Luteolibacter yonseiensis: one gene and its partner. The protein of the gene in region 1 interacts with the protein of each later gene in a pairwise test. Links are inferred from orthologs where the notes say so. Each region holds a gene or a part of one and is shown on either strand. Other genes may lie near its edges. The genes, in order: JIN84_RS06800 and JIN84_RS09975.

Evidence for each region.
Region 2: the proteins of JIN84_RS06800 (region 1) and JIN84_RS09975 interact in binary tests that used the Escherichia coli proteins (3 or more experiments, as listed by UniProt). The link is inferred for Luteolibacter yonseiensis from one-to-one orthologs.

The regions. Positions count from the first base shown.
Region 1 is NZ_JAENIK010000008.1:119,883-129,773, reverse strand. Bases 4,795-7,767 are described here. They hold JIN84_RS06800 (TonB-dependent siderophore receptor), read left to right. Parts: upstream 4,795-5,178; coding sequence 5,179-7,356; downstream 7,357-7,767. Other genes in these bases: JIN84_RS06795 (hypothetical protein), read right to left, coding at 7,480-7,767; JIN84_RS23355 (helix-turn-helix domain-containing protein), read left to right, coding at 4,795-5,145. In the rest of the region: JIN84_RS06820 (hypothetical protein), read left to right, coding at 1-875; JIN84_RS06815 (DNA topoisomerase IV subunit B), read right to left, coding at 894-2,747; JIN84_RS06810 (TerC family protein), read left to right, coding at 2,907-3,743; more of JIN84_RS23355, read left to right, coding at 4,234-4,794; more of JIN84_RS06795, read right to left, coding at 7,768-8,307; JIN84_RS06790 (hypothetical protein), read right to left, coding at 8,322-9,002; JIN84_RS06785 (Hsp70 family protein), read left to right, coding at 9,183-9,891. UniProt on the Escherichia coli protein: Involved in the uptake of iron in complex with ferrichrome, a hydroxamate-type siderophore. Binds and transports ferrichrome-iron across the outer membrane.
Region 2 is NZ_JAENIK010000011.1:63,717-73,501, forward strand. What follows is about bases 3,541-6,407. They hold JIN84_RS09975 (energy transducer TonB), read left to right. Parts: upstream 3,541-4,516; coding sequence 4,517-5,299; downstream 5,300-6,407. Other genes in these bases: JIN84_RS09970 (DUF3856 domain-containing protein), read left to right, coding at 3,541-4,442; JIN84_RS23375 (MotA/TolQ/ExbB proton channel family protein), read left to right, coding at 5,304-5,984; JIN84_RS09985 (ExbD/TolR family protein), read left to right, coding at 5,996-6,407. Also shown: JIN84_RS09955 (TonB-dependent receptor), read left to right, coding at 1-1,657; JIN84_RS09960 (Fe2+-dependent dioxygenase), read left to right, coding at 1,682-2,374; JIN84_RS09965 (PepSY-associated TM helix domain-containing protein), read left to right, coding at 2,374-3,474; more of JIN84_RS09970, read left to right, coding at 3,471-3,540; more of JIN84_RS09985, read left to right, coding at 6,408-6,424; JIN84_RS09990 (hypothetical protein), read left to right, coding at 6,421-6,888; JIN84_RS09995 (C39 family peptidase), read right to left, coding at 7,227-8,615; JIN84_RS10000 (tRNA (cytidine(34)-2'-O)-methyltransferase), read right to left, coding at 8,874-9,335; JIN84_RS10005 (hypothetical protein), read right to left, coding at 9,340-9,785. UniProt on the Escherichia coli protein: Interacts with outer membrane receptor proteins that carry out high-affinity binding and energy dependent uptake into the periplasmic space of specific substrates such as cobalamin, and various iron compounds (such as iron dicitrate, enterochelin, aerobactin, etc.).

The DNA of each region.
Region 1 (9,891 bases):
CCATCGATCCGGAGTCCGCCGCGACCTTCCTCCGGTCGCTACATGCAATCAACCCTGAGGGGAGCGAAACCCTGGCTGCGGAACTCGCCCTTCCTTTGCCGGAAGGCAGGGCGTCGGAATCGGTGACACCCTACGGCGATGATCCGGCGGCCGCTTGTGACTTATGGTTGGCGGAACTGCGGCGGCACCAGGATCCCCGGGAAGCCCTGGACGCGCTCGGGTGGGGGCGGTTCCCGCTCGTCAGTCTCGCAGAACGAGCGGTACGTTTTTTTCCTGAGAAAGCGGCGGCTCTGGCAAAACTCGTCCCCGCCTCATCCTTTGGTGCCATTTATCCGCCCCACCTCAGGTTCGGGAACCGGGTGGTGGGGAATCTCCAACGCTACTGGCCGGATCTCGAAGTCCTCACGGAGCCTGTGCGGTCGACCGATCCGACATCGCCGGGTTCGAGGATCTTTCAAAAAGAGTTCGAAATCGATCCCGCCGCGGCTGCCGGAAGATTGTTGGATAAGCCGGTCTCGACGGATGACGCCGTGGGCGTGATCCGGTTATGGGCACCCTATGATCCTGCCGCGAGCCAAGTCTGGCTGACGCGCTTGCCCGAGGGCGAGGCCCGGAAAATGGCGGAACTGGAACTGCTGAGCATCCAGGGCGGTTCCGACCCGGTGAAGGTGTTGGAGTTTCTCGCCACAGCCAACCTGCCCGTTCAAAAAACCAGGCAGATCAAGACATCGTGCCTGATCCGCCTCGCCCAAACCGGAGGGGATTGGAAAAGCTGGCTCGAACGGTTGCCCGGAACTTCCTACGACCAGCTTTTTCAAGGTGACTTTGACAAGGAGACAAAGGTGCTGGATATGTTGCGCCGGAATGCCAAATAGAGGGAGGCCGATGTATTTTCACGCCACCTGCACCTGCTTGTCCACGTCCTCGCGCAGGTTCTCGATGATGTAGTCCTGCCGGTCCGGGGTGTTCTTGCCCATGTAGAAGGCGAGCAGCTCCTTCACTCCCTTGCCTTCCTCATACTCCACGTGGTCCAGGCGCATGTCCGGGCCGATCATGAAGCTGAATTCGTCCGGCGAGATTTCCCCGAGGCCCTTGAAGCGGGTGATCTCGGCGGCTTTGCCGAGTTTCGCCATGGCCTTCTTCCGTTCTTCCTCATCGTAGCAATAGATGGTCTCCTTCTTGTTGCGGACGCGGAAGAGCGGTGTTTGCAGAATATACAAGTGTCCGTCGCGGATCATCTCCGGGAAGAACTGGAGGAAGAACGTGAGCAGCAGCAGGCGGATGTGCATGCCGTCCACATCGGCATCGGTGGCGATGACGACCTTGTTATATCTCAGGTATTCAATGCCATCCTCGATGTTGAGCGCGGCCTGGAGCAGGGCGAACTCCTCGTTTTCATACACGATCTTGCGCGGCAGGCTGTAGGTGTTGAGAGGTTTGCCCCGCAGCGAGAAGACCGCCTGTGTCTCCACGTCGCGGCTTTTCGTGATGGAACCGGAGGCCGAGTCACCCTCGGTGATGAAGAGGGTGGATTCCTCGCGGCGCTTGTGCTTGCTGTCGAAGCGGACGCGGCAGTCGCGGAGCTTCTTGTTGTGGACCTTCGCCTGTTTCGAGCGTTCGCGCGCGAGTTTCTGGATGCCTTTCAGGTCCTTGCGCTCGCGTTCGGCGGAGAGGATGCGCTTCTGGATCGCCTCGGCCACCTGCGGGTGCTTGTGCAGGTAGTTGTCGAGATTCGTCTTGAGGAAGTTCCCGACGAAGGTGCGCAGCGACTCGCCGTCCGGCGAGATGCCGGTGGAGCCGAGCTTGGTCTTGGTCTGGGACTCGAAGACCGGTTCCATGATCCGCACGCAGACGGCGGCCTCGATGCCGGCGCGGATGTCGGACGGCTCGTATTGTTTCTTGTAGAATCCGCGGATGACCGTCACCAGCGCCTCGCGGAAGGCCGCGAGGTGGGTGCCGCCCTGGGACGTGTTCTGTCCGTTGACGAAGGTATAGTATTCCTCCCCGCTCTCCGGAGTGTGGGTGAAGGCGATCTCGATGTCCTTGCCCACGAGGTGGATCGGCGGATAGAGCGCCTCGTTCTCCATTTCCTCCCGCAGCAGGTCGAGCAGGCCGTCCTTCGAGCGGAATTTCCTGCCGTTGAAATTGATGGTGAGCGCCGGGTTCAGGTAGGAGTAGTAGCGGCACATCTTTTCGACGAACGCTTCCTTGAACTTCGCTTTCGCCGGGAAAATCGTGCGGTCCAGTTCGAAGGCGAGGCGGGTGCCGTTCACCCCGTCGTCGCGGCGCGGGTTTTTCATGTCCACCGTGAGCTGGCCCTTGGAGAACTCGAGAGCCTTCGTCTCGCCATCGCGCCACGCCTGGATTTCGAAGAAGGTGGAAAGCGCGTTCACCGCCTTGATGCCGACGCCGTTCAGACCGACGGATTTCTTGAACGCCTCGCTGTCATACTTCGCGCCGGTGTTGATCTGCGCGGCGCAGTCGAAGAGTTTTCCAAGTGGAATCCCACGACCGAAGTCGCGCACCTCCACGCGGCCTTCCTCGTCGATTTCCACGCGCACTTCCTTGCCGAAGCCCATGATGTGCTCGTCGATGGAGTTGTCCACCGCCTCCTTGAGCAGGATGTAGAGACCGTCGTCCGGAGACGAGCCATCACCGAGCTTGCCGATGTACATGCCGGGACGCATGCGGATGTGTTCGCGCCAATCGAGTGATTTGATGTCGTCTTCGGTGTAGTTCGCGGCCATGGATGAAAGTTGCTTCGGGAGTCCTAAACGGTTGCCGGACGGGGTGCAAGGACGGGTGTGACCCGGAATTCCGGGGCGTTTTCCGGCGTACGGATGGATCCGGTGGAATTTCACGTTGCCAGTGAGGGGTGCCTCGCCCAGCGTCCCCGGAGCAATTTCATGGACTGGACCTACAATATTCTCGGACCGGACCCCGTCGCGGGTTTGATGGTGATTCTCATTCTGGTGATCATCGAGGGCGTTCTATCGGTGGACAACGCGGCCGTGCTGGCGACGATGGTGATGCGTCTCCCCGAGGAACAGCGGGGGAAGGCCCTGAAGTATGGCATCATCGGAGCTTACGCGTTCCGGGGGCTGTGCCTCGCGCTGGCGGCATGGCTCATCACGATCTGGTGGCTGGAACCGCTGGGCGGGATTTATCTGCTATGGCTGGCCTGGAGCCATTTTTCCAAACACAAGTCCGTGGAGGAAGAGGGGGCGGAAGCCGTCGCGGCGGAGGGCAACCTGCTTTACCGCTGCACCATCGGCCTTCTCGGCCCGTTCTGGGCGACGGTTGCGGCGGTGGAGGTCATGGATCTGGCGTTCTCCATCGACAACGTCGTCGCCGCGATCGCTTACGTGAAAATGTATCCGATGCCATCGAAGCTCGTGCTCGTCTGCACCGGCGTTTTCCTGGGCATCCTCGCGATGCGCTTCGCCGCCACGGGATTCGTGAAGCTGATGCACCGCTATCCGTTTTTGGAAACGTGCGCGTTCGTGGTGATCGGAATCCTGGGCATCAAGCTGGTGCTCAGCGTGCCGCGCCATTTCCTTGATAAAACCAACGATTTCCACGCCTACCTCGCGGCGAAGTCTCCAGCTCTATCCTCGGCGGGCGACGCATTCCACTCTTTCCTGGCAAGCCATTATTTCGACTTGGGAACCTCGGTGCTCACCCTGCTGATCTTCATCGTTCCGGTGCTGGCGCACCGGCTCAAAGGTGGCGGGAATGGGTGATCGACAATACCGGGAGCCGATGATGTTTCTAATTGTCAAGGTTTGCTTCATTGTGATCGGGGGGACCGTTCTCGCATTGGGCGTGGCGCATGAGTTCTCCTGGTGGAAGCGGAGGACGTGGACCAGAGGGAAGGGCGTTATTGTCGGGTTCAAGGAGAGAGAGGGCGACGGAGTGAATTATGCTCCTGAAATTCAATTTGAAGGTCCTGCCGGCATCATACGGTTCACCTCTGGTTATGAATCCAGCAGGAAGCCTCGATTGGATGAGGTCGTCGAAATCGTGATCGATGAAGCCGGAAGTTCGGCGGAACATTTTACCTGGGTAAACAGATTTCTGAGCACGCTCTTCACCATCCCGTTGGGAGTTTTGTTGGTGATCGTGGGACTTGCAATGCAACCTGGTCTGGCGGGCCGAGCCCGATCCTCACAGTGTGACTGTTCAAAGGAAAGATGTACTTGCTATTGAGACTCGGTTTCAATAGAAGTCGCCGTGAGCGAGTCTGCCGCTCCGGCCAGAACCGGGGAGAAAATCGAAAAACCCATCTCGGAAATGTGGTGGGGGGAAGCCAACGACCTGCGCTGCGGGCGCGTGGCCGGGCGGATTGTTTCCGGAGGCTGGAGGTGGAAAGTCTCGTCGGAGGGGGCCATCTGGCTGTGGCTCAATCGGGAGGGCAGCGGACTGGTGTGGGGGGAAAAAGACCGTTTCATTCTAAAACCCGGCATGTACGCCATGACCGGTGGAGGCAAGGCGGGAGAGTGGTCCTGTGTGCGTTATCCCGGCATGCACACCTTGGAGGTCATTGTGATTTCCCGCGAGTGGCTGCGGGAACGGCTGGGCAAGAACATGGACTGGCTGCATCCCGAACTCGGGAAATGGCTGCGTGACGGGGGTTCGGTCGCCTTCTGTGGACTGATGGGTGTATGGGAGCGCGATCTATGCGAAGCCCTTGCCCAAGCGGCCCAGGAGGCCGGACCCAGCCGCCTGCTGGCGGAAGCCCGTGTGCTTGAATGGGCCGCGGTGCGGTTGTTCCGTGCCAAGCCTGGCGATGGAGGTAGCAGCTTCTGCTCCGCGATCCGCGACCGCGATCCTGTGAAGCGCGCCATCCACCTGCTCCGCGAACGGCTCGACCAGCCGCTGGACCTCACCTCGCTGGCGAAGGAGGTCGGCGTCGCGCCCCACCATCTTTCCCGCCGGGTCAGCAGCGAGACAGGGGATACCCTCCAGCGCCACCTGCGCCGCATCCGCATCGAGCGGGCATGCGAGGCACTGGACTCGGGGAAAATGAACGTCACCGAGGTGGCGCTCGAAGTCGGCTACCAGAGCCTCAGCCATTTCGCAAAAGCCTTCCGTGAGGAAGCCGGTGAGTCGCCCAGCAAATGGCTCGCCCGCAAACGCGGCTGAAAATCACCCATCAACCGAGATATCGAACACACCATGAAACCCGCTCCCAACCGCTTCATCCGCCCATGGAGGTTTTCCAGAATCCAACCGGGTCTACCGCTGCTGGTCGGCACCGCCGCCTGTATCGGACTTGTCCAGGCACAGGAGGCCGCGCCAAAAACCAATGCCGACGGCTCCACGGTGCTCGACACCCTGACCGTCACCGCGAGCCGTGATGGCGACGCGCGGATCCTCGACTATAACAACGAGAACAGCACCGTCGGCACCAAGACCACCACACCCCTCCTCGAAACCCCGCAGTCGATTTCCGTCATCACCGAGGACCAGATCGTCACCCGGAATGCCCAGGGTGTGGCGGAGGCCCTGCGCTATACCGCCGGCACCTCCACCGAAGCCTACGGCCAGGACCCGCGTGGTTACGATTGGGTGAACATCCGCGGGTTCGATGCCTTCAACAGCCGTTATCTCGACGGCCTGCGTCTGCAGAACTACGAATTTCCCGAAATCTTCGGCCTCGAACGGGTGGAGGTCATCAAAGGGCCCAGCTCGGTTCTTTACGGCCAATCCGTGGCGGGCGGCGTCATCAACGCGATCAGCAAGCGCCCGAAGGAGACTGCGTTCGGCGAGGTCGCGGCGGAGATCGGCACCCATGAATCCTACGAGGCCACCTTGGACGTCGGTTCGCCGCTCACTGCGGACGGCTCGGTGCTCTATCGTCTCACCGGACTGTTCAGGGACAGCCAGGAGGACAGCAACGGATTCCCGGTGGATGCCAGCCGCTACTACATCGCGCCCGCGCTCACGTGGAAAATCTCGCCGGACACGAAGATCGACTTCCGGGTGAGCTATTTCCACGGGGAAAGCACGCAGACCCCGAGTTATGCCTCCGCTCCGGACGGCAGCCCCACGAATGTGAAGGCCTTTGGTTACGGAAAATGGGACTACGAGGAAAATGACATCCTCAATCTCAACTATCAGTTGGAGCACCGCATCAGCCGGGATCTCGCATTCCGCCAGAACCTGCGCGCGTCCAGTTACAACGTCCAGGACAAGTATTTGAACTCCATGGGCTATCAGGATGATGGAAGTGGCAACCCCACCACCATCATGGACCGCACCGCTTCCATCTGGGACAGCGACTCGCTCTCGCTCGGGATCGACAGCCAGCTTGAATACAAGATCCGCGGCAGCCGGGTGGAGCAAACCTTGTTGGGCGGCTTTGACTATTCCTGGGCCAGCGCGGACACCGTCTATTATGATGATCCGGTCGGCAGCATCGACATCTCCGATCCGGACTACGGCCAGCCGATCCAGCGTCCCACCAGCCTACAGTCCGACAGCTATCAGAAATCCACCCAATACGGGCTATATCTCCAGGACCAGATCAAGTTCGACTCGAAATGGGTGGTCACCCTGAGCGGCCGCCATGACTGGGCGGAAACCGAAGTGAAGGAGCGCACGCTGAGCGGAACCCCTGATTTCCGCAGCGGTCAGGACGACAGCGCCTTCACCGGTCGTGCGGGGCTGACCTATCTGGCCGACAACGGCCTTGCTCCGTATGCCAGCGTTTCCAGTTCGTTTTACCCGAACTCCGGGCTCGACATCTCCGGAAATACTTTCGATCCCACCGAGGGAACACAGTATGAGATCGGCCTCAAATACGCGCCGAAAAACTTCCGCGGTGGAGCCACGCTGTCGTTGTATGACATCACCCAGAGCAACGTGCTGACCTCCAATCCCGCGGATGCCGCCTACTACGAGGCATCCGGTGAATGGCGTTCGCGCGGCATCGAGTTCGAGGGGAATCTCGGAATCACCGACAATCTCGACCTTCTGGTGAACACCACCCTTGGTGATGTGGAAATCACCGAAAGCGAGGATGGGGATGAAGGAAACACCCCCGGTCTCACTCCTGAGAAGTCCGCTTCCACCTGGCTGAACTATACGTTCCGGGACGGCACGCTGAAAGGGCTCATCCTCGGCGGCGGCGTGCGCTACGTGGGGACGAGTTATTCCTCGAGTTCGGATACCGCGAGGAAGAACAGCGACTACACCGTGCTTGACCTGGCGGCACGCTACGTCAGCGGACCGTGGACCTACGCGCTGAATGTGAACAACGTCTTCGACACGGTGGAATGGATCGACACCGAGTATCAATACAACAAGACCGCCGGAAATTCGGTGAATCTCTCGGTGGCATATCACTGGTGAACCATCGGTTCCGTCCTTGGATCGCGGCGGCCTGCCGCCGCTTTCCCCGGGTGGCCCGCCGCCACTCCGCAGCCTGCCGCCGGTCGGGAAGCGGCGGCAGGCCGCGCACGGTCCGACCATCGGTCACCCGCACAACCCACGCCACACCGCGTCCATCTCCCAGCCTCTGGCGGCGATCTTGAAGTGCGGGTTCCCCAATGAATCGAACAGGATCATCTCGGTGAACCGCTCGTCGTCGACCAGCACGCAGACGATGCGCAGGGTGTGGCAGACGCCGAAGTCCACTTCCAGCATGCTCCTGCCGTCATCCGCGATGATGCCGAGGATGCCGTTGGAAAGCTGGAGATTCTTCGGTTTCAACCAGGTGGTGAAACCGACGACAGGGGACACCAGCCCGCACCGCAGCTCGAGTTCCTTCTCGATGGCGTGGCAGAAGATGCGGGTGAGGGGATTCCGCTCCGGGTAGGAGCGCCGTTCGTCGGCCGCGGCCTGGCAGCAGGGGCAGATGACGGGACGGATGATGAATTCCTCCCGCCACCGCTGGTACTGCTCCTCCTGTAGGACATCCGCCGGATGGTGGTTCAGGCAGCGGGTGAAGTGTTCCATTTCGCTGATGTTCGGGATGGCCACCACCGACAGGGTCCTCGGTTCTCCATGCGTTGCGATTTCCAACGCGAGCGCCTGCCGGGTCCGGTAGTCGATCTCGACCCCGTGCACCGCCTCGACGGCCGCCAGTGAGAGGTGCAGCCCGTTTTCCGGGAAAAAGACGGATTTCGCGTCCTCGTCGTCGACCATTTCGGACAGCGGGACGATGGCGGCCAGTTCGGTCATCCAGTTCCGCGCGTGCACGTAGAGCGGCCCGCTGCGGGCCACCGCCTGCAGGAGTGATGGGACCGGCCCGGTGAAGCGGAGCGTGCGGCGGGCGACTTGGTAGGGATTCGGCTGGTGCATGTTGAAAAAAAGGATCAGGCGGCGGTGGGCTCCAGATAGATCCGGACGGGGCCGTGCGGCACCCGCGTCATACGGAAGTCCGGTGCCTCCACGTTGGCATACACCACATGGCGGCAGGCGTGGTCCGCCACGCGCAGCACCCCGCCTTCCGAGTCGATGAAGGAGGGGGTGAACCGCACCACGTTGCGGTGGATGTGATTCTTGATCTCGACCTCCAGCCACTCGCAGGCCCGCAGGGTCTCCGCCGCGGAGCGCACGAGGATGCCGTCGCTCGTGGTCCGCGAGGCGTCTCCCCAATCGTCCAGCCACGCTCCGGCACCGAGTTGGCGGCTCTGGGCGCAGTCCAGAGAAACGGCGTTGAACTTCCGCAGCAGCGCCGTGACCGCGGGGGATTCCCAACTGTAGCCATCCAGCCGGATGGAGAGATCGATCGCCTGGCCCGGCTCTCCCACCGCCAGCAGGGGACGGCGGTCGGAGGCGTCCGTCATCAGATAGATGTTCTGGGGCTGGCTGGTGTCCGTCTCCAGTCCGCTCACCTGGTCGTGCAGGATGTTCCAGCCGTTTTTCTGATAGGCCACCGCCAGCCCGAAAGGCGTGGTTTTCGCGAGGCTCAGCCCTTTCTGCCGCAGGACCATCGTTCCCTGGCCGAGGTAGCAAAGGTGGTTCAAAACCTCGGAAATCGGACTGCGCAGCATATACGCGCAACCGCACGGGGCCGACGGACTCTTTCGCCATGAACAGAACATGACCGCAGCATGCCACGGTTCCCGCGCTTTTGCTGGCGGTGGATTGTGCGGGATGAGCGGTCGCTTGCGGAATGGAGCGCTCCAAGTGGGTTTTCATCCCGTACGGAGGGCGTTGCCTCATTGACGTGGATGCTGTTGCCCGTGAAGCTGGCCGGGATGAGCGAGATGATCCTGGGAATTGATTTGGGCACGACGAATTCCGCCGTCGGTGTGGTGGACTCCGGCTTTCCCATCCTGCTGGCCAATGAGGACGGACGGCGCATCACTCCCAGCGCGGTCTGGATCGGTGCGGACGGCTCGGTGGAAACCGGTGCGAAGGCCCTGCGGCGCCGGTCGCTGGAACCGGATCGGGTGGTGACCAGCGTCAAGCGGCTGATGGGACGCAGGGCGGCCGAAGTGGAGGAGAATTTCCCGCTGGCGGTGACCGCCGGAGCGGATGGGTTTCCATTGGTGCTGGGGAAGTCGCCTGAGGAAATCAGCGCGGAAATCCTGCGGGAGATGAGGCGTGTCGCGGAGTGGAGGATGGGTGCGGAAATCCGCAAGGCGGTCATCACCGTTCCCGCGTATTTTCATGATGCCCAACGCGCTGCGACAAAACGGGCGGGGGAGCTCGCCGGGCTCGAAGTGGTGAGGATCATCAACGAACCCACCGCCGCGGCATTGGCATACGGCCTGGACAAACTGGGCGAAAAAGCCCGTGTCGCGGTGTATGATCTCGGTGGCGGCACGTTCGACCTCTCCATTTTGGAAATCCAGGACGGTGTCTTCCAGGTGCTCGCCACCCATGGCGACACCCGTCTGGGCGGCGATGATCTGGACGCCCTCATCCTGGCATGGA
Region 2 (9,785 bases), on another replicon or contig:
GCCCTACCTCAAGGGAACGGCGTTCCGGTTGAACGGATTGCTCCACTCACAGGACATCGCCGACCGTGACGGAGTCGAGCAGGAGCGTTGGGGCGTCGCTCCGACCATCACTTTCGGACTTGGAACGGATACCCGTTTCACCCTGTCCTACATGCACTTGGATCAGGAGAACACCCCTGACTATGGTCTCCCGTGGGTACCCCGCAACTCCACCGTCGTCGGTGCCGGCGGCACCCCCGTCACCGTCGTCAACAACACGGGTCTTGATTCCGGTATTCCGTCTGTCAGCTACGAAAACTGGTATGGCAATTCCGAGCGCGATTATGAAGAAATCCAGACCGACATCTTCACGGCGGCGTTCGAACACGACATCAACGAGAGCCTCAAGCTCACCAGCGGCTTCCGTTACAGCCGGAACGATCGAGACTCGGTGACCACGGCCCCCCGGTTCGTGAGCGACACCTCCGTCCCCGGCACGACCAGCTACAACAGCACGGTTCTGAACCAACAGTTCCAGTCGCGTGACCAACTGGACACCGGTTTCTACAACCAAACCAACTTTGTCTACGACTTCGCCACCGGCAGCGTGGAGCACACCGTGGTGACCGGCTTCGAGATCAGCCGCGAGGAGTCCAAGAATTACGGCCGCTCCGTCATTGATCCCGCCACCGGGCTTCCGATCCTGCCATCCCAAACTCCGCAGATCGACCTTCTCACCGGTGAACAACTCGTCCCTTACGTGGGTAGGATCGAGCGCAACGGCTCCTACACCAGCGCGGAGGTGGAGAGCGCGGCGGTTTATCTCTTCGACACGGCGAAGATCGACGAACACTGGGAAGTGTCCGGCGGCCTCCGTTTCGATTCGACACGCACGGACTACACGAGCTACGCGGTCACACCCACACCATTGCTCTACAACAAAACCGTTGGCGACGATGTCCTGAGCTACCGCGCCTCGGTCACCTACAAGCCGGTCAGGGAAGGAAGCATCTACTTCGGCTACGGATCCTCCTACAACCCCTCCACCGAACTGCTGACCTACGGCACGACGGCCGCCAACATCGGCGTGGATCCCGAGGAAAGCGAAACCATGGAACTCGGAGCGAAATGGGAATTCTTCGAACAGAAGCTGCTTGTGACCGGAGCCCTGTTCCGGACCGACAAATCAAACGCCCGCACCACTGATCCAGTCACGGATGAGGTTTCCGTCACCGGGGAACAGGTCGTGCAAGGCGTCGAGGTCGGCTTCACCGGCAGCATCACCGACAAGCTGCGTTTGATCGGTGGCTACACCTTCCTCGACAGCGAGGTGGAGGAATCCGCCAACCCGCACGAAGTCGGCAACGAAGTCAGCAACACCCCGGAAAATTCCTTCAGCCTCTGGGCGGTGCATGACCTGCCGGCCGGTTTCAGCGTCGGTGTCGGCAGCCAGTATGTGGGCAGCCGCTACAACAACTCGAACGGTGAGACCCGTCAAAAGGCCCCCGATTTCATCCTGTTCAATGCGATGGCTTCCTACGATCTGAACGAAAACGTGACCTTCCGCCTCAATGCGGACAACCTCTTTGACGAAGAATACATCGACCGTGTCGGTGGCGGACACTTCGTTCCCGGAGTCGGTCGCACCATTTCGCTCACCGCGGACTTCCAATTCTGAAATCCAACACCTACCGGCAGCCGCATGTTGATCCGTATCCCTGACGTTCTCACCCCCGCCCAAGTGGCGGAGGCCCGTGCCATCCTTGACGCCGCCGACTGGATCGACGGCAAGGTCACCGCAGGCCACCAGTCCGCCAAGGCGAAGGACAACATGCAGCTTCCGGAAGGTTCTCCGGCGGCGAAAGAACTCGGAGCGATGGTGCTGGAGGCATTGGGGAAAAACCCGCTGTTCCTCTCGGCCGCGCTGCCGCTCCATGTCTTTCCGCCGCTGTTCAACCGCTACACCGGCGGCCAGTCGTTCGGCACCCATGTGGACAATGCGATCCGCCAGGTGCCGGGCACCGGCCACCGCATCCGCACCGATCTCTCCGCCACCCTGTTTTTCGCGGAGCCGGAGGAATATGACGGTGGCGAGCTATGCATCGAGGACACCTACGGCGTCCAACGTGTCAAGCTTCCCGCCGGTCACATGGTGCTCTATCCGGCCACCAGCCTGCACCACGTCACGCCTGTCACGCGGGGCGCCCGCGTTTGCTCCTTTTTCTGGCTCCAAAGCATGATCCGCAGCGACGAGCAGCGCACGCTGCTGTTTGATCTCGATCTCGCCACCCAGCGCATCGCCGGGGAATTCGCCGGGCAGAAGGCCGCCGAGGACAGCACCGTCCAACTCACCGGCGTCTATCACAACCTGCTTCGCCAGTGGGCCGAAATGTGATGAAGCTTGTAAGGAAAACCATCTTCTGGCTCCACCTCGGCATCGGCCTCCTTGCGGGCGTGCTCGTGCTGATGATGTCCGTCACGGGCGTGCTCATGGCCTTCGAGCGCCAGATTGTCGAGAAGGCGGACGGATTCCACATCACGGCCACCGGCAACCCTCTCGGACCCGAGGCGCATCTGGATGGTCTCAGGACCGCCAAACAGCCCCCTTCCTCCCTTGGATTCGAACGGGACGCCACCAGACCGGTGGTCTATCAGTTCGGAAAAGAAAAAGCCGTTTTCTCGGACCCCTATACCGGAAAATCCCTGGGCAATGGCAACACCGCCGTCCGTGGTTTCTTTAAATTCATTCTCAGCTGGCATCGCTGGCTCGGACGTGAGGGCGCCTCCCAAGCCACCGGGAAAGCAATCATCGGGATTGGCAACCTGATGTTCCTCTTCCTCCTCGTCACAGGGGTCTTCCTGTGGTTCCCCAAACGCTGGACCCGTTCCGGTGTGAAAGCCATCACACTGCTGCAAAAACGCCTAAAGGGCCGCGCGAGGGATTGGAACTGGCACAACGTCTTCGGTTTCTGGGCCGCCATTCCACTGCTTGTCATTGTCATCAGCGGCACCGTCATTTCCCAGCCATGGGCGACCACGCTCGTCTTCCACCTCGCTGGCGAGACTCCACCCGTCCAAGGCGAACGGAAAAAGCCGGCCCCTTTCACCCTGCCGGAAAGCCTGGCAGGCCTCGATGCCGCTTTCGCAACAGTGAAATCCTCCAACCCCGATTGGCAAAGCATCCAGCTCCAGCTTCCTTTCGCCAAGACCGCCACCTTCATCGTCGCGGACTCCCACCGTGGACGCCCGGACCTGCGCCGCACCATCACCGTGGATCTGGCGACCTCCGGCATCGTGAAATCCGAAGGATTTGACGATCTCGGGCCCGGCCGGCAGACACGCACCTGGATCCGCTGGCTCCACACCGGGGAGGCCGGCGGCCTTCCCGGTCAGACCATCGCCGGGTTGGCGGCCACCGCCAGCGCGGTGCTGGTCTGGACCGGTTTCGCTCTCTCCTTCCGCCGGTTTTTCAAAAAACGCCGCGCCGCCGCATGATGGAATCCAGGCAGCACATGCTCGAAGGCATCGCCCGTATGCGGGATGGTGATTTCCAGTCCGCTCTCCGGCATTTCGAGGACGCCGCCAACCTCCGCGAGTCCCAACCATGGCAGGAAGATCCCCAGGCCGCCTGGCTGCTCGCCGCCGCCTACATCAACCGCAGCGATGTCCTGCGTGCGCTTGATCGCCGCGATGAGGCGATTCATTCGCTGGATCGGGCCATCCATGCGATGCGACATGTCCCGTTGGATCAAAATCCGGACTGTCCTGAACGCCTTATTCTGGCATGGATCAACCGAGCCACAACTTGTGGCGAATCCGGGAGACCGGCCGAAGCGCTCACAGGGTTTTCAAAAGCGGAAGAACTGTTGGAGAGATGGGGGACGTCCGCCACGCCCGAACGGCGGTTGCTGGCTTCCATGTCACACGCGAACCGCGCCCGCGTTCTGCTCGATCTGGGCCGCAGTGTCGGTGGCTGGAGCAGTGCGGGCATCGCGGTGGACTTCCTGAAGGGGCTCGACCCGACCGGCCCTGTGGCCGAAGCCTCGATCAAGGCCCGGGGCATCCTGTGCCATTCCCTTGCCATGTTGCTGGACGAGCCGGGGGGGATCGAACTCGCACAGGATTGGATCGCCACCGCCACCAACTCCGCGGAGGAAGCGCTCGCACTCATCCGCAGTTCGGGCTACCGGGCACCGTGGCTTGCCGACTTCGTCCGCTACGGCGCGAAGATCTACCGCACCTGCCAACCGCACTTTCTGGGTGAATTCATCCGCGAATGGACCACCGGTGAGGGACCGTTGGCCGATGACGCGGTTTTGAAAAAAGAAATGTCCCGCGAACTCCTGTTGGCGAAGGCGGAACTCGAACTCCGGGTCCGCGCGCGTCCGCATGAATCCGAGCATGTCCGTCGGGCAATCTCCACCCTCTCCAGCCTCCAGCGTGCGGAAGCGGCCCTGGCCTGAATTCCCCGATGGCGAAACACATTTTTCTTGTTATTGTTGAGAGCGAATCTCATTAGAACCGCGCTACGGCCCGCATGACCTCCATCCTTTATGCCATCAATATCGGGACGCTCGCCACATGGCTGAGTGTGGCGGGATTTGGTACGGTGGGCATCGTGATCCCTGTCACCCAAGAGATCCTGCGAAGTGAAAAATCGGTCGATCCCTACAAGGATCTCGAATCCACCGTCCTGACAGACGCTTTCACGACAGACAGCGCACCTCCCTCTCAAGAGACCGACACAGGCACCACGGGCGTGGCGGAAGAAACGGAAGTTCCATTTGCAGAACAGGAAACCCTTCCCACTCCTCCGGAAATGCCGGACGTCGCGGAGGTCACCCCGTTGCCGGAGATTCCGGACATGCCTCCCCCGGTCACGAAGACCGCGGAAAATCCGGCTCCCGCGCCCACGAAGCCACGCCCTGTTCCCCGGACGAACAGCAAGACTCCCACCCGCTCGAACATGCCGACCAGCGCGACCGGCGGGTCGCCCAACACCCGGGCCGATGCCCAGGGGAAAGCGGGCAACGGCGGACAGAACGGCGGCTCGGGAATGTCCGATGCCAAGCGTCTTTCGGGTGGGCGCATGCCCGCGCCACCGTATCCGTCCGCCGCCCGGGCGAGCGGCCAGACCGGGACGATCATCGTCGAGTTCGTGGTGGATGAAAGCGGGCGCGTCGTCTCCGCCTACGCGAAAAGCGCCTCGCCGTGGCCGCTTCTCAACGAAAGCGCCATCAATGCGGTGCGCCGCTGGAAATTTCCACCCGGAAAGGTCAGTAAATACATCCGGCCCATTGTCTTCAAATTGAACCAGTAACTCCGTGCTCGCCAACATCGTCGTAGAAAAATTCATCGAAGGCGGATGGGTCATGTGGCCCATCCTCATCACCTTCCTGCTCTCCCTCTGTGTGATTCTGGACCGCTCCATCTGGTGGTCCGCTCTCCAGTCCAAGGTCCGTGGCGGTCTTCAGGAAAAAGCCCGTGAAGCGCTCGGTACCGGAGACTTCGCCACTGCTTGGAAACTGGGTGAGAACACCCCCGAGCCATACCTTGCGAACCTGCGCGAGGGCATGAGCCACGCGAACACCTCCATGCTCGCCGCAATGCAGCTTCACGCGACCCACCTGATCGAAAAGGCCGAGGCGCGCATGTGGGTGCTCAGCACCATGATCACCCTGGCCCCGCTGCTGGGACTTTTCGGCACCGTGGCCGGCCTCATGGGATCCTTCGCCGCCATCGGCTCGGACCAGCTCGCCGTCACCAAGGTCACCGGCGGCATCGGTGAGGCGCTCATCGCCACGGCGTGCGGCATCGCGATCGCGGTCCTCTGCCTGCTGCCCTATAACTTCTTCCGCAAGCGCGTCTCCGTCCTCCGCTCTTCTCTGGAACGCTGGATCAACCACTCGGAACTGCTTGTCCGATCCGCCAAGGAACACGGTTACGACCTGGAGGTTTTCGCGCTCCAGACACAAGGCCGCCCCGCCCCGAAAAACAAGGCGTAAGATTTTCTCCCATGCCCATCCAACTTTCAGGAAACTCCTCCGGCGACGACCATGGTGATGAAGCCCGCATCGAAGTGGTGCCGCTCATCGACATCATGTTCTTCCTGTTGGCCAGCTTCATGATGGTCAGTCTGAGCATGACCCAGCTCAACCGCGTGCCGATCAACCTGCCCGAGGCATCCACCGGTGTTGCGGATACCAAAGCGCCTCCGTTCCAGATCGCCGTGGATCCGAATGGGGTGATCACCTGGGACAGCAAGATCATCACGCTTTCGGAAATCACCACCCGTCTCCAGAAAGAAGCCGCACCTTCCGAGACGCGCGTCCTCATTTCCGCGGACGCCGAGTCCCGACACAAGGTCGTGCTCGATGTGCTCAACGCGGTGCGCGCCGCCGGCATCGAGAAAGTCAGCTTCGAATCCAAAGCCACCAAGCCGTGACCACCAACCGCATCCTGCCCATCGCCAACCTGGTCGGTTGCCTGGTCATCACCGGCATCATCGTCGTCCAGTGGATCAACGAACGGATCAACTACAATAGGATAGGGGTTCTCAACGCGGAGTTGGGAACCACCCGTGAGCAACTGGACTCGGAAAAGAACCGGGCGGGAGCATTGGAGAACGACGTCAGGCAGCTCAAGGATTCCATCGAGTCCACCATGCGGACGCGCAATGAAATGGAAGAGGCCATGGCGAAAATGATGGCCGAGCGCGAGGCCCAGGCCGCCACCACCGCCAGTGCCGTCGCCATCAACAACGAGGCGATCCTCAAGCAAACGGAGATCTGGGAAAAAGCGATCGCCGAGCGCGATGCCAGGATCCGCGAGCTGAACACCAATCTCACCGCGGCCCGCAACCGCCTGGACTCCGCCATCGCGGAACTGAAGGCGGCGGGTGCGAGGTAACCTGATCCGTCCCTCCCGCGCGTCCGGATGGAAGACGTGTCGGAGCCGGAGGACCCGCCGCATGCTCATACCAGTTTCCGAAAATAAAGTGACGATTGGAACCGGCGAAGCTTTCGGAATGCGCGCAGCCCGCTGCCGCTTTCCGTAGTCAGCTTGCTGACATGGCGGACCACAGCGGATCATTGATTGCTCCGCAGGCTGTCGCACAAGGGGAGGCGCGCCCTATGAATTCGAACCTCCGTTCCGGCCAGCGAGCTGGCAGATGAAAGCGGCGAGCCGCACGCAGTCCACGGAGCCGCGACTTGGGAGCAGAGTCACCTTATTGATGAAAAATGGTGTCAGTTCGCCGCGGGTTCAACCAGATAAAGCCCGTTGGTTGCCGCGCAGGCGTCGCGCCCTTTCATTTTCTTGATCTCGTGGCCGGCTCCCCAGGAGTCGGAGAAAATCACCTCGTCGGTTTTGGCATTGTAGCCGATGATGGTGCGCATGTGGCCGCCTCCACCCTGTGGATTCTCACGACCCGTCTCCGGATAGCGGCCGAGCGAGAGCGCCCACAGCAGGGGGACTCCCCGCGAGGTGGCGGTGGTGATCATCGTCCGGAACTTTTCGAAAGCTCCGGCCCGGCAGCGGGCCTCGCGCATGATGTCCGCGTTGAACTTGAAGTAATAGTCACCGGGTTCCCACTGGGGCATGCCGGCCTTTTTCGCCTCGCGGTTGTAATTGTCCACGATGCGTTCGTAGTCCCGCTGGTCGAAGGTGATCAGGTCGCGCACCCGGATCTTGAAGCGGCCCTGCAGGCGGTGGATGGCATCTTCGAAATCCTGCGGACGGGTTCCGTATTGGGAGGTTTCGGCCGCTTTGGCGAGGTCGTGCTGATCCACCTGGATGCCATAGTAACGCATGACACGCTCGGTGCTGGCCACCGCGCAGTAGCCTTTTTCGCCCTGGTCCACCATCGGGACTCCTTCCACATAGACGTCTCCTTCGGCTGTTTTTTTCACCCGGGTGGCGAGGGCCGCCACTCCCAGCTTGCCGGGAGCGGCCACCGTGGAATCCATTCTCATGCCACCTTTCGGCGCGAAGCGGAGCCGGATGAAGTCCCCCACGAACGACCGGTCCTCGTCCTTGCCGGAGCTGTGTTCCAACTGGGCGAGGGTGTCGGGTGTCTCCCATCTCCAGCGGGAAAGTTTCGCCGCGCCGGAGTTGTCCCTGCCGAGATCCCGGCCACGGGATTTCAGGACGGTGTCCATCGACGCCACGGTCTGGCCAACCATGTATTCGAAAGCCGGCTTGGAAGTGGATTGCCCGGCATCTCCCTTGTTCCAGATGGAGATCGTCACGGTGGCGAGCTTGTCTCCCGAGAATTCCAGAGTCGCTTCGTAAGCCGTCGCGCCGAAGAGCGTGAGTTTGTGACGAAGGCCCTTGCCCGGCTTGAACGTGACGCCGGACGGTGTGCTGCTTTTGAGCAGCAGATCCCGGGGCCGGATGACCCCGCGTGTCTTCGTTCCTTCGTCCAGCCACGCGAATCCCTTTTTGGCAAAAGAGGACTCCACCTCTCCCGGCGTGATCTTCCACACGGAGGCTCCGCCGACAAAGCAGTCGAGCTCGACATTCATCTCCGCCTCGCTGGAGATGACGTTGTTTCCATCCGGGCCGGTCTGCGCGTGCAGCCGTCCGCCCGACGGCAGCAAAAGGCAGAACAGGGGAAGAAGGAACTTCAGTCTCATGTGAGGGGGGTCTAACAATAGGAAGGAGGGCGGGCAATCCATTTCCCGTCCTCTGGTCAGTGCGAGGGATCCGTCAAGAAGATCGTTCGCTGCGGTTTCCAGGCAGAAAAAAGGGGTCGCACACTCGTGCGACCCCGTTTTTTAGTCATGAATACTATACTGAAGAGGTGATCCCCATCGCCTCGACAGCGCAAAGTTGGCGGAAATTTGGAATCCTGTCATGTCACTAAATTATGGGACATCTCTTGGCCGGCGGGATCACCATGCCGGCTGCTGCTGCCTGACCGCTTCGTAGAGCACGATCGCCACGGCGGTGGACAGGTTCAGGCTGCGCGTGCCCCCGGGGGCCATCGGGATCCGGAGCGCCTGCGGGCCCGCCGCGCTGACGAGTTCCTCCGGCAGTCCTCTCGTTTCCCGACCGAAGACGAGATAGTCTCCGGGTTTGAAATCCGCCTGCCACGGTGAATCGCGCGCCTTTGTGCTGAGGAACCAGAAACGCGCGGTCTCATCCGCCGCCGCGTGCAGATCGTCGAAATTCTTCCAAACCTCCAGCCTCACGTCCTGCCAATAGTCCAGTCCGGTGCGGCGGACATACTTGTCTTCCAGGGAAAACCCGAGCGGTTCGACAAGGTGGAGCGTGGAATCGGTGGCGAGTGCGAGCCGGCCCGCGGCCCCGGCGTTGTGCGGGATTTCCGGCTCGATGAGGACGATGTGGAACATGGTTTTAAGATGGCTCCTTGCGCCTTGCCAACGTGATGGAAAGTCCCAGCACCCCGATGAAAATGAGGTAACAGGCGAGCAGTTCGAGATAGCTCTTGCACATTTTCGGAATCTCCTGGGTGAAGTCGTCGCCAAGGGTGGCCCTCCAGAACTTGGCGCTGCCGATGACCCGGTTGAAGACGTAGAGGATGAGCAGCGCCGAACCGATCAGGCCGGACCCGGCGTGATTTCCCAAGGTCGAAAGGAAATGAATCATCACCCGCCGGTGGCGGAGGGCGGTGATGAGCGCGATGAGCAGGATGACTCCGACGAACCATGCCTCCGGAAATTTCCAGCCGAGGATGCCCGAGACGAAGTCCTCGATCTCACCGACGAACGCCGCGATCAACCCGAACGCCATCACCCGGCAGACCGGACGATTGTGTCCCGCGTGCGAGGCCGCACCCAGGA